DNA from 3 places in the Streptomyces sp. NPDC048623 genome. Region 2 is predicted to be linked to each of the others. Evidence: riboswitches for the same ligand, from Rfam matches in the RefSeq annotation. Region 2 holds a riboswitch; each other region holds the start of a gene.
The links. Region 2 has a riboswitch for thiamine pyrophosphate ahead of thiC (phosphomethylpyrimidine synthase ThiC). Riboswitches for the same ligand answer to the same signal wherever they lie in the genome.
Positions count from the first base shown of each region.

Region 1 (4,273 bases), on a different contig from region 2:
TGAGCGGCTGGGGCGGGGTGCCGTTCTCCGCGCTCCGCTTCCGCCGCTGCTCCGCCAGATCCTTCATCGCCCCGGCGGCCTGGTCCGTCGTGGCGAAGGTGAAGAGGGTGAATTCCAGGCGCGTCTCGTCCGACCCGCGTGCCTCCATCTCCTTCTTCCCCGCGGCCTGGATCCCGGCGCAGGACGACTCCGTCTCCTTCGAGCACTCGGCGAGCGCCTCGCCGTCCTGTATCACCGCGGCGTCGTCGCCGACGAAGATGTCACCCACGCCGGACTCGACCGGGAGGGCGGAGAACAGACCCGTCGCGTCGATCGAGGCGGGAGACGCCCCGGTGCTCGCCGCCGCGGTGCTCCCCGCCGCCGTGCCTCCCGCGCCCGCGCTTCCCGCCGTCGAGTTCCCCTCCCCGCACGCCGCCCCCGTGAGTGCCAGCACGGCCGCGACGGCGGCCCCCCGTACAACAGCCTTCACCGAACTCCTCCGACCACCCGATCACGGTCCGGCCGCGACACGACCGGACACTTGGCATGATCACTTAACCTCACGGGTCGTTGATCAACAACTCGCGTCCGGTCGCCGCCGGGAATCCGTCTGCGACACTGGTACCACCATGCCCAAGCCCGGAGAACTCACTTTCGTCGCCCCGCGCGGAGCCAAGCAGCCCCCGCGGCACCTCGCCGACCTGTCGCCCGCCGAGCGCAAGGAGGCGGTCGCCGCGATCGGCGAGAAGCCGTTTCGCGCCAAGCAGCTGTCCACGCACTACTTCGCGCGCTACGCGCACGACCCGGCGGAGTGGACCGACATCCCCGCCGCGTCGCGCGAGAAGCTCGCGGGGGAGCTGCTGCCCGATCTGATGTCGGTGGTGCGGCACATCTCGTGCGACGACGACACCACCCGTAAGACGCTGTGGCGGCTGCACGACGGCACGCTCGTGGAGTCGGTGCTGATGCGCTACCCGGACCGGGTGACCATGTGCATCTCCTCGCAGGCCGGCTGCGGCATGAACTGCCCGTTCTGCGCGACGGGGCAGGCCGGTCTCGACCGGAACCTGTCGACGGCGGAGATCGTGCACCAGATCGTCGACGGGATGCGCGCGCTGCGCGACGGCGAGGTGCCGGGAGGCCCGGCGCGCCTGTCGAACATCGTGTTCATGGGAATGGGCGAGCCGCTCGCCAACTACAAGCGCGTGGTCGGCGCCATCCGCCGCCTCACCGACCCGGAGCCGGACGGGCTCGGCCTGTCGCAGCGCGGGATCACCGTGTCGACCGTCGGCCTGGTGCCGGCGATGCGGCGGTTCGCCGACGAGGGCTTCAAGTGCCGGCTCGCGGTGTCGCTGCACGCGCCGGACGACGAGCTGCGCGACACGCTCGTGCCGGTGAACACCCGCTGGAAGGTGCGGGAGGTGCTCGACGCGGCGTGGGAGTACGCGGAGAAGTCGGGCCGCCGCATCTCCATCGAGTACGCGCTGATCCGCGACATCAACGACCAGGCGTGGCGGGGCGACCTCCTCGGCCGCCTCCTCAAGGGCAAGCGGGTGCACGTCAACCTCATCCCGCTGAACCCGACGCCCGGGTCCAAGTGGACGGCGTCCCGCCCCGAGGACGAGAAGGCCTTCGTCGAGGCGATCGCCCGCCACGGCGTGCCGGTCACCGTCCGTGACACCCGCGGTCAGGAGATCGACGGCGCCTGTGGACAGCTGGCCGCCGCCGAACGCTGACCTTGTAGTCTGACCTCGAACACATCTTCATATTCCGACAGGGGAGCGCCACAGCGCTGAGAGTGCGGTCACCGTAGGACCGCAGACCCTCTGAACCTCGCCCAGGTCATTCTGGGTAGGGAGTTCGGACGTAACTCGAGCTGTTGCGCCCTGCCCACGCCCGGTCCGCCCGGCGCGGGCAGGGCCGCGTCTCTTCCTGGTCACACCCAGGAGGACATTCACGTGAACACCAAGAAGGCGGCAGCCGCCGCTCTCGTCGCGGCGCTCGGCGTCGCGACCCTCGCCGCGTGCGGCACGGACGACGTACGGGAAGCGGGCGGCAAGACCGACCAGCCGATGCCCAAGACCGTCACCCTCGTCAGCCACGACTCCTTCGACGCCTCCAAGGAGGTGCTCGCGGAGTTCACCAGGCAGACCGGCCTCACGGTCAAGATCCTCAAGAGCGGCGACGCCGGCGAGGCCGTCAACAAGGAGATCCTGACCAAGGGCTCCCCGCAGGGCGATGTCTTCTTCGGCGTGGACAACACGCTGCTGTCCCGCGCCCTCGACAACGGCATCTTCACCTCGTACGAGGCACAGGGCCTGGACCGGATCCCGGCGGCGGTGCAGCTCGACAAGGAGCAGCACCGGGTCACGCCGGTCGACTCCGGCGACATCTGCGTCAACTACGACAAGCAGTACTTCGCCGACAAGAAGCTGGCGCCGCCGCAGACCTTCGACGACCTGCTGAAGCCGGAGTACAAGGACCTGCTCGTGGTGGAGAACCCGGAGCGGTCCTCCCCGGGGCTCGGCTTCCTCCTCGGCACGGCCGCGAAGTACGGCGACGACGGCTGGCAGGACTACTGGAAGAAGCTCAAGGCCAACGGCGTGAAGACCGTCGACAGCTGGGAGCTCGCCTACGACCAGGAGTTCTCCGGCTCGGCCGGCGGCAAGAAGGCGAAGGCCGACCGCCCGCTCGTCGTCTCGTACGCCTCCTCCCCGCCGGTCGAGGTGCTGTACGCGGAGCCGCAGCCGAAGGTCGCGCCGACCGGTGTGTCCACGGGCACCTGCTTCCGGCAGATCGAGTTCGCGGGCCTGCTGAACGGGGCGAAGAACCCCGAGGGCGGCAAGAAGCTGATCGACTTCCTCATCTCGAAGAAGTTCCAGGACGACATGCCGCTGAAGATGTTCGTCAACCCGGTGGCCAATGACGCGACGCTGCCGGAGTTGTTCACCAAGCACGGTGTGGTGATCGACAAGCCGGAGACGATGGCGCCGAAGAAGATCGCCGACAATCGTGACCAGTGGATCCAGCAGTGGACCTCGCTCGTCGTGAAGTAGTCCGCGTCAGCCGTACGCTCCGGGGGAGCGCGGCGGGGAGCGCGACGCGGCTGGGTCTCATGCTGCTGCCCGTCGCGTTCTTCGCGGTGTTCTTCGCCTGGCCCGTCGCCTCCATCGTGGAGCGCGGGCTCAGGCCGGACGGGCGGTGGGAGTTCGGCCGGTTCGGCGAGACCCTCGCCCGGCCGGAGATCCTCGACGTCCTGTGGTTCACGCTGTGGCAGGCGCTCGCGTCGACGGCGCTGACCCTGCTCGTCGCGCTGCCCGGCGCGTATGCCTTCGCCCGGTTCGACTTCCCCGGCAAGCAGGTGCTGCGGGCCGTGGTGACGGTGCCGTTCGTGCTGCCGACGGTGATGGTGGGCACGGCGTTCCTGGCGCTCGTCGGGCGGCGCGGGCTGCTCGACGACTGGTGGGGGCTGCGGCTCGACACCGGCGTCTGGGCGATCCTCCTCGCCCATGTCTTCTTCAACTACGCGGTCGTCGTCCGCACCGTCGGCGGCCTCTGGTCGCAGCTCGACCCGCGCCAGGAGGAGGCCGCGCGGGTCCTCGGCGCGTCCCGGTGGCGGGCCTGGCGGACGGTCACGCTGCCCACGCTCATGCCGTCGGTGGCCGCCGCCGCGCTCATGGTGTTCCTGTTCACCGCGAGCTCCTTCGGCATCGTGCAGATCCTCGGCGGCCCCGCGTACTCCACCCTGGAGACCGAGATCTACCGGCAGACCGCCGACCGGCTGCAGCTGTCCACGGCCGCCGTGCTCACCATGGTGCAGTTCGTCGCCGTCGGCACGGTCCTCGCGGTGCACGCGCGCGTGGTACGGCGCCGGGAGACGGCGCTGCGCCTGGTCCCGGCGGAGCGCACCGCGCGCCGGCCGCACGGCCCCGGGCAGTGGGCGCTGCTCGGCGGGGTGCTGCTGTCCGTCGCGCTGCTGATCCTCGCGCCGCTCGCCGTGCTCGTGGAACGCTCGCTCGCCACCTCCGACGGCTACGGCCTCGACTACTACCGGGCGCTCGGGCACGTCGACGAGGGCGGCACCTTCCTCGTCCCGCTGACCGACACGATCGTGAACTCGCTCCAGTACGCGCTGGCCGCGACCGGCATCGCCGTCGCCATCGGCGGGCTCGCCGCGGCGGCGCTCACCCGGCGGGCGGGACGGGGCGTGGGACGGGGCGTCGGACGGCTGGTGCGCGGCTTCGACGCGCTGCTGATGCTGCCGCTCGGGGTGTCCGCCGTGACCGTCGGCTTC
Region 1 covers NZ_JBEZHV010000034.1:9,140-13,412, forward strand. The annotation lists gene AB0C73_RS32840 (hypothetical protein) at 1-469, opposite strand, end outside; gene rlmN (23S rRNA (adenine(2503)-C(2))-methyltransferase RlmN) at 609-1,715, shown strand; TPP riboswitch at 1,745-1,855, shown strand; gene AB0C73_RS32850 (thiamine ABC transporter substrate-binding protein) at 1,938-3,035, shown strand; gene AB0C73_RS32855 (iron ABC transporter permease) at 3,095-4,273, shown strand, end outside.
Region 1: linked by a shared signal. The riboswitch ahead of AB0C73_RS32850 (thiamine ABC transporter substrate-binding protein) and the one ahead of thiC (phosphomethylpyrimidine synthase ThiC) in region 2 are both predicted to bind thiamine pyrophosphate.

Region 2 (4,273 bases):
TGATCCCGTTGGCCGGCTCCGCGTAGATCAGCGGCTTCATCGGTCCAGGCCGCCAGCCCGTCTCCTCCAGGACCTCACGGGCGGCAGCGTCGGCAGGGCTCTCCCCGTCCTCGACCAGGCCCATGGGCAGTTCCCACGCCCACGAGTCCGTGATGAAGCGGTGCCGCCACATCATCAGGATCTCTTGCTTGTCGTTGATCACGGCGGCCACGGCCAGGTGCCGGAGCTTGACGACGTGGTACTCCCACCGGCGCCCGTCCGGCTGTTCCACATCGGTCAACCACAGGTTGACCCACTGGTTCTCATAGATCGGACGTTCCCCGTGGATCTTCCACTGCATCGCTGCTGCCCCTCTCGATCAACCCCTAGCATCGCAGAGCAGGTCTTCCCGATGGCCGGGTTGGGAGAGATTCACGTCACCCTGACGAATATGGAGACGCGAGTCCCCCGGACGTATGCCGGGGGACACTGAGACGTCAGAAGATCAGTCCGCAATCGGCAGGTAGAGCCGGTTCCCCTGAGCAGCGAACTCGGCCGACTTGGCCAGCATCCCCGCACGAGCCTCATCGTCGCTGGTCAGAGGGTCGTCGCCGCCGAACTGCTCTGTGATGCTTCTGCTGATCTTCATCGAGCAGAACTTCGGGCCGCACATCGAGCAGAAGTGCGCCGTCTTCGCGGGCTCCGCCGGCAGCGTCTCGTCGTGGAACTCACGGGCCGTGACCGGGTCCATGGCCAGATTGAACTGGTCCTCCCAGCGGAACTCGAAGCGCGCGTCCGACAGGGCGTCGTCCCACTCCTGCGCACCCGGGTGGCCCTTCGCGAGGTCCGCCGCGTGGGCCGCGATCTTGTAGGTGATGACGCCGGTCTTAACGTCGTCCTTGTTCGGCAGGCCGAGGTGCTCCTTGGGCGTGACGTAGCAGAGCATCGCGGTGCCCCACCAGGCGATCATCGCCGCGCCGATGCCCGAGGTGATGTGGTCGTACGCCGGGGCGACGTCCGTGGTCAGCGGGCCGAGCGTGTAGAACGGCGCCTCCTCGCAGATCTCCTGCTGGAGGTCGATGTTCTCCTTGATCTTGTGCATCGGGACATGGCCCGGGCCCTCGATCATCGTCTGCACGTTGTGGCGCTTGGCGATCGTGTTCAGCTCGCCGAGCGTGCGCAGCTCCGCGAACTGCGCCTCGTCGTTGGCGTCCGCGATCGAGCCGGGGCGCAGGCCGTCGCCGAGCGAGTACGTGACGTCGTACGCCGCGAGGATCTCGCAGAGCTCCTCGAAGTTCGTGTAGAGGAAGTTCTCCTTGTGGTGCGCGAGACACCAGGCGGCCATGATCGAGCCGCCGCGCGAGACGATGCCGGTCTTGCGGCGCGCGGTGAGCGGCACGTACGGCAGCAGCACGCCCGCGTGCACCGTCATGTAGTCGACGCCCTGCTCGGCCTGCTCGACGACCGTGTCCTTGTAGATCTCCCAGGTCAGCTCCTCGGCCTTGCCGTCGACCTTCTCCAGGGCCTGGTAGAGCGGCACGGTGCCGATCGGCACGGGGGAGTTGCGCAGCACCCACTCGCGGGTGGTGTGGATGTTGCGGCCGGTGGAGAGGTCCATGACCGTGTCGGCGCCCCACTTGGTCGCCCAGGTCATCTTCTCCACCTCCTCCTCGATGGAGGAGGTCACCGCGGAGTTGCCGATGTTGGCGTTGACCTTCACCAGGAACCGCTTGCCGATGATCATCGGCTCGATCTCCGGGTGGTTGACGTTGGCCGGCAGCACCGCGCGGCCCGCCGCGATCTCCTCCCGTACGACCTCGGGGGAGACGTTCTCGCGGATCGCGACGTACTCCATCTCCGGGGTGATCTCGCCCCGGCGGGCGTACGCGAGCTGCGTCACCGCCTGGCCGGCACGCCCGCGGCGGGGCAGCCGCGGGCGGCCGGGGAAGACCGCGTCGAGGTTCTTCAGCCCGCCGCCGCGCGGCGAGGTGTGCTTGATGCCGTCGTCCTCCGGCCGGACCGGACGGCCCGGGTACTCCTCGGTGTCGCCGCGCGCGATGATCCAGTTCTCGCGGAGCGGCGCCAGGCCGCGGCGCACATCGGTGTCGACGGTGGGGTCGGTGTACGGACCGGACGTGTCGTACAGCGTCACGTCCTTGCCGTTGGTGAGGTGCACCTGGCGGACGGGCACCCGCAGGTCGGGGCGCGACCCCTCGACGTAGCCCTTGTGCCAGCCCGGCGTACGCCCGCCCTGGCTCTGGCCCTGTCCCTCGCTTCGCGGGGTGTTCTGGCCGTCGTTCTGGTCGGAGGCAGGCGTGCGTGCATCGCGAATGGTCATGTGACCGAATCTCCCTACGCCGGCATTACCCGGTAACAGGTTCGGCGGTCGGCGCAGCGATCTTCAGCGCCCTCTCAGCCCGGTGCTCCGAGCTCCCGCGTGTGCAAAGTCGCCACCACGCTAGCGCCCTTCCTGGCGTGCTGAACAGTGGGGCCCGAGACGTTCTTGCGATGATCGGCCGGTGACGTCGACACAGCAGACCCCCGAACCCCACGGCCACGACGGACACGGGGACTCCCACGGGCATCCCCACGGCCACTCCCACGGCCACGGTCCCGCCGCACCCGTCTCCCGCCATCTGCGCAAGGTCATCGCGGCGATCCTCATCCCCTTCGCCACCGCCGTCGCCGTCGGGCTCCTCGTCCTGTGGCCGGGCGGCACGCCCGGCCACCAGCGCACCGGCGTCGGCTTCGACCGGCAGACCGAGCAGGGCACGGTCGTCGCCGTCGAGCACGTCGACTGCAAGGACGTGAACGCCGCCCAGGTCCCGCCGACCGGCGACACCTCCACCCCGCAGGGCCGCGAGGCGGTCAACGGGCAGCAGGGGCAGTGCGCGAAGGCGACGGTCGAGGTGACCACCGGCCCCGACAAGGGCCGGAAGTTCACCGAGATCGTGCAGCCGGACGCGCCACGCCAACTCCACGAGGGGCAGGGCGTGGTGGTGGCGTACGCGCCCGACGCCCCGCGCGACCTGCAGTACTCCGTCACCGACGTGAACCGGAAGGTGCCCATCGCGGTGCTCGCCGGCATCTTCGCGCTCGCCGTCGTGATCGTCGGCCGGATGCGCGGCGTGATGGCGCTGATCGCGCTCGCCATCAGCTTCCTGGTGCTGACGCTCTTCATCCTGCCGGCGATCATCCAGGGCTCGAATCCGCTCCTGGTCGCCATCGTCGGGTCGAGCGCGATCATGCTCATCGCGCTCTACATGTGCCACGGCCTCTCCGCCCGCACCTCGGTCGCCGTGCTCGGCACCCTGGTCTCGCTGCTGCTGATCGGGTTGCTCGGCTCGGTGTTCATCGACTGGGCCGCGCTCAGCGGCAACACGGACGACAACACCGGCCTCATCCACGGGCTCTACCCGGAGATCGACATGTCCGGTCTGCTGCTCGCCGGGATCATCATCGGCTCGCTCGGTGTGCTCGACGACGTGACGGTGACCCAGACCTCCGCGGTCTGGGAACTGCACCAGGCCGACCCGGACATGGGGCCGCGCAGGCTCTACCGCGCGGCGATCCGGATCGGTCGCGACCACATCGCCTCGGTGGTGAACACCCTGGTCCTGGCCTACGCGGGCGCGGCGCTGCCGCTGCTGCTGCTGTTCTCGATCGCGCAGAGCAGCGTGGGGACGGTCGCCAACAGCGAGCTGGTGGCGGAGGAGATCGTCCGGACACTCGTCGGTTCGATCGGCCTGGTCGCCTCGGTGCCGATCACCACCGCTCTCGCGGCGCTCGTCGTCTCGGCGGACCGGCCGGGGACGGAGGCCGAGCCGGCGGGCGGGGGCCGTCGGGGCGGACGTGGTGCCGGGCGCGGCGGGCGCCGGCGGCGCGCCAGGTGACGGCGGGGAGCGGGGGGGCTGAACAGCCCTGCCGTCAGCCCGCGTTCTCCTCCGCGAGGATCCGGCCGAGCGCGGCCTCGAGGTGGTCCTCGAAGTCGCCCAGTGTCCGTTCCTGACCGAGCGGGACGAGTTTGTCCGTACGGTCGAGGAAGGCGACCAGCGGCGGCGCGCTCGCGCGGAACAGGGCGCGGTCGCCGCCGACCTGGAGACGGATCATCACGTCGGAGAGGCCCTCGGGCTCGGTCGGGGAGATGTGCACATCGCCGTCCCCGCTCGGCCGGTTGATCCCGTCGAGCAGCAGCTCCCGGCCGAACGCCCAGGTCACCGGCGCGTCTCCGGGAAGGTGGAACGTCATCCGCACCGCGTAGGGATCGCGGGTCTCGTATCGCAGTTCCACCGGG
Region 2 covers NZ_JBEZHV010000019.1:141,944-146,216, forward strand. The annotation lists gene AB0C73_RS25650 (NUDIX hydrolase) at 1-340, opposite strand, end outside; gene thiC (phosphomethylpyrimidine synthase ThiC) at 485-2,317, opposite strand; TPP riboswitch at 2,312-2,426, opposite strand; gene AB0C73_RS25660 (YibE/F family protein) at 2,499-3,872, shown strand; gene AB0C73_RS25665 (SsgA family sporulation/cell division regulator) at 3,907-4,273, opposite strand, start outside.

Region 3 (4,273 bases), on a different contig from region 2:
CCCGGCACCGCTGGTGGTGTCTGCGGTGCGTGCGGAGCGCTGTGTGCGGGTCAGACCCTGCCGGTCAGACCCTGCGGGTCAGAACCCGCCGGTCAGACCGCGAGCGCCTGGGCGCGGCGCTTCACCTCCGTGCCGCGATTCTCGCTCAGCGCCTGCGCCGGGGTGCCGGGCAGGCTCGGGTCCGGAGTGAAGAGCCACTCCAGCATCTCCTCGTCGGTGAAGCCGTCGTCCCGGAGCAGCGTCAGGGTGCCGACGAGGCCCTTGACGACCTTGTCGCCCTGGATGAAGGCGGCCGGCACCTGGAGGATCTTCTCACCGGGGCGCACTTCGCGGCGGACGGCGATGAGCTGGCCCTCCTTCACCAACTGCCGCACGCGCGTCACCTCGACGTCGAGCATCTCCGCGACGTCGGGGAGGAAGAGCCAGTCGGGGACGAGAGCATCGGTCTTTGCGTCAATCTCGGTCACGGGACAAGCGTGCCATCCCGGACTGACAGTCGGTAGTCGGGCCCTACCGGACTGCGGCCTTCAGAGGGACGGAGGGGTCCGCGGCCTTCGCCGGATCGACCGGAACGCGCTGCTCGATCAGCCTGCGGCCCTGGGCCAGATCGCGGGGGCGGCCGACGGCGAGCAGGGCGACCGGGGTCCCGTCGCGCAGCCACAGCACCGACCAGGCCGGCTCCGCCGGGTCGCCGCGCCACAGCAGGGTGTCGGCGGCGCCGTGGTGCCCGGCGTACTGGACGAAGCGCCCGAACTGCTCGGACCAGAAGTAGGGCACCGGGTCGTACGGCGCGGCCTCGCCGCCGGTGATGGCGGCGGCGACGGTGCGCGGGCCCTGGAGGGCGTTGTCCCAGTGGTGCACGAGAAGCCGCTCGCCGTAGCGGGCGGAGGGGAAGGAGGCGCAGTCGCCGACCGCGTACACGTCGGGCAGCGAGGTGCGCAGCCGGTCGTCGGCGGTCAGCGCGCCGCTCGGGTCGAGGGCGGCGCCGGAGCCGGCCAGCCAGTCGGTGGCGGGGCGGGCGCCGATGCCGATGACGACGGCGTCGGCGGGAAGGGCGGTGGTGGTGCCGTCGGGTCCGTCGAGGACGACCCGGCCCTCCTCGATGCGCCGCACACGCGCGTGGAGCCGGAGTTCGGCGCCGTTCTCGGCGTACCAGGCGCTCATGGGGTCGGTGACCTCGGCGGGCAGCGCGCCGGCGAGGGGGCGGTCGGCGGCCTCGACGACGGTGACGGCGCAGCCGGCCTCGCGGGCGGCGGTGGCGAACTCGGCGCCGATCCAGCCGGCGCCGACGACGACGATGTCGTGGCGGCGTTCCAGGACGGGCTTGAGCCGTGCGGCGTCGTCGAGGGTGCGCAGCAGATGGACGCCGGGGACGCCTTCGGAGCCGGGCAGGGTGAGCGGGTGGGCGCCGGTGGCGACGACGAGGACGTCGTACGGCACGGGGCCGGTCTCGGTGTCCACCTGGTGGTCGGCGGGGCGCAGCCCGGTGACCTCGACGCCGAGCCGGAGGTCGATGCCGAGGGCGGCGAAGTCGACGTCGAAGGCGGAGTCCTCGGCCTTGCCGAGCAGCACGGCCTTGGACAACGGCGGCCGGTCGTAGGGCTGGTGGGGTTCGGCGCCGATGAGGGTGACGGGGCCGGTGAAACCCTGTTCGCGCAGGGCGACGGCGGTCTGGACGCCCGCCATTCCGGCGCCCACGATCACGACGTGCCGCCCGGCCGGCTGCGGTTCCTGCTTCTGCTCGCTCACCCGTCCACCCTACGCACCTGACGGACCATCAGGAAGCGGGGGGCGGGGCCAGGGCCGGGGCAAGGGCCGGGTGGCCCTGTGGACCGGGCGGGGGCACGGGCTAGGGTGGCCCCTGAGCACTCGCGGGAGCCCGGACGGACCGGGCTGAGAGGGAGGCTGGCCGGCCTCCGACCGTACGAACCTGATCCGGGTCATGCCGGCGAAGGGAGGGGCTGGACGCCCATGTCGCATACATCCGACACGTCCGGTACATCCGGAACGTTCGACGTCCTCGTCATCGGGGGCGGAGTCATCGGCCTGGTCACGGCCTGGCGGGCGGCGCAGCGCGGGCTGCGGGTCGCCGTGGCCGACCCCGAACCGGGCGGCGGGGCCGCCCGGGTGGCGGCGGGCATGCTCGCCGCGGTCTCCGAACTCCACTACGGCGAGGAGACCCTGCTGGGCCTCAACCTCGCCTCGGCCCGCCGCTATCCCGGCTTCGTCGCCGAACTCACCGAGGCCACCGGCCACGACGTCGGCTACCGCGCCTGCGGCACCCTCGCGGTCGCGCTCGACGCCGACGACCGGGCCCATCTGCGCGAGCTGCACGCCCTGCAGACCCGCTGCGGACTCGCCTCCGAGTGGCTGAGCGGGCGCGACTGCCGCCGTCTTGAGCCCATGCTGGCGCCTGGCGTACGGGGCGGGCTGCGGGTGGACGGCGACCACCAGGTCGACCCGCGCCGGCTCGCCGACGCGCTGGTCCTGGCCTGCGAGCGGGCCGGGGTGGTCTTCCACCGCGCGCTCGCCGAGCGGCTCACGGTGGTACGGGACCGGGCGCGCGGCGCGGTCCTCGCGGGAGGCACCGAGCTGACCGCCGACCAGGTCGTGCTCGCCGCGGGCAGCATGAGCGGCCGGCTCGACGGCGTACCGGAGGAGGTGCTGCCGCCGGTGCGGCCCGTGAAGGGCCAGGTCCTGCGGCTGCGGGTGCCGCCCGCGTACGCGCCGTTCCTGTCCCGCACCGTCCGCGCGATGGTCCGCGGCAGCCAGGTCTACCTGGTCCCGCGCGAGAACGGCGAGCTGGTCGTCGGCGCCACCAGCGAGGAGCTCGGCTGGGACACCACCGTCACCGCCGGCGGGGTGTACGAGCTGCTGCGCGACGCGCACGAGCTGGTCCCCGGCATCACCGAGCTGCCGCTCACCGAGACCATCGCCGGGCTGCGCCCCGGCTCCCCCGACAACGCGCCGCTGCTCGGCCCCAGCGCCCTGCCCGGGCTCCAGCTCGCCACCGGCCACTACCGCAACGGGGTCCTGCTCACCCCGGTCACCGGCGACGTCATGGCGGAGGCCCTGACCACCGGCGCGCTGCCGGACGAGGCCCGCGCCTTCACCGCCCGCCGCTTCTCCCCCGCACCCCTGGAGCACGTATGACCGCGCCCCTGTCCGTCACCGTGAACGTGCTCGTGAACGGGGAGGTCCGAGTCCTGGAGAGTCCGCTCTCCCTCGCCGCCCTCGTCGCCGGCCTCACCAGCGCGCACTCCGGGGTGGCCGCCGCCGTCAACGAGACCGTGGTGCCGCGCAGCCAGTGGGCCGCGACCCCGCTCGCCGACGGCGACCGGGTCGAGGTCCTGACCGCGGTGCAGGGGGGCTGAGCGCGATGTCCGACGACCTGTTCTCGCTCGGCGGGACCGAGTTCTCCTCCCGTCTGATCATGGGCACCGGCGGGGCTCCCAGCCTCGACGTGCTCGAACGCTCCCTGGTCGCCAGCGGCACGGAGCTCACCACCGTCGCCATGCGCCGTCTGGACCCGCAGGTGCAGGGCTCGGTGCTCTCCGTCCTCGACCGGCTCGGCATCCGGGTGCTGCCCAATACGGCGGGCTGCTTCACGGCCGGAGAGGCGGTGCTGACCGCGCGGCTCGCCCGTGAGGCGCTCGGCACGAACTGGATCAAGCTGGAGGTCATCGCCGACGAGCGGACCCTGCTGCCCGACGCGGTGGAGCTGCTCGACGCGGCGGAGACCCTGGTCGACGACGGCTTCGTGGTCCTGCCGTACACCAATGACGACCCGGTCCTCGCCCGGAAGCTGGAGGACGCGGGCTGCGCCGCGATCATGCCGCTCGGCTCGCCCATCGGGTCCGGCCTCGGCATCCGCAACCCGCACAACTTCCAGCTGATCACCGAGCGGGCCGGGGTGCCGGTGATCCTGGACGCGGGCGCCGGCACGGCCTCGGACGCGGCGCTGGCCATGGAGCTGGGCTGCTCGGCGGTGATGCTCGCCTCGGCGGTCACCCGCGCCCAGGAGCCGGTCCTGATGGCCGCCGCCATGCGGCACGCCGTCGAGGCGGGCCGGCTCGCGCACCGGGCGGGCCGCATCCCGCGCCGCCACTTCGCCGAGGCCTCCTCGCCGCAGGAGGGCCGCGCGCGGCTCGATCCGGAACGCCCCGCGTTCTGACACCCCCGTTCAGACGGTCCCCCTTCCGTACGGCTCCGTGTTCCGTACGGCTCCGACGTCACAGCTGCGCTGCAGTCGGGGTCGTACGGAAGGGGGACC
Region 3 covers NZ_JBEZHV010000012.1:218,098-222,370, forward strand. The annotation lists gene AB0C73_RS19730 (Rv2175c family DNA-binding protein) at 93-467, opposite strand; gene AB0C73_RS19735 (FAD-dependent oxidoreductase) at 511-1,749, opposite strand; TPP riboswitch at 1,862-1,974, shown strand; gene thiO (glycine oxidase ThiO) at 1,972-3,153, shown strand; gene thiS (sulfur carrier protein ThiS) at 3,150-3,374, shown strand; gene AB0C73_RS19750 (thiazole synthase) at 3,380-4,174, shown strand.
Region 3: linked by a shared signal. The riboswitch ahead of thiO (glycine oxidase ThiO) and the one ahead of thiC (phosphomethylpyrimidine synthase ThiC) in region 2 are both predicted to bind thiamine pyrophosphate.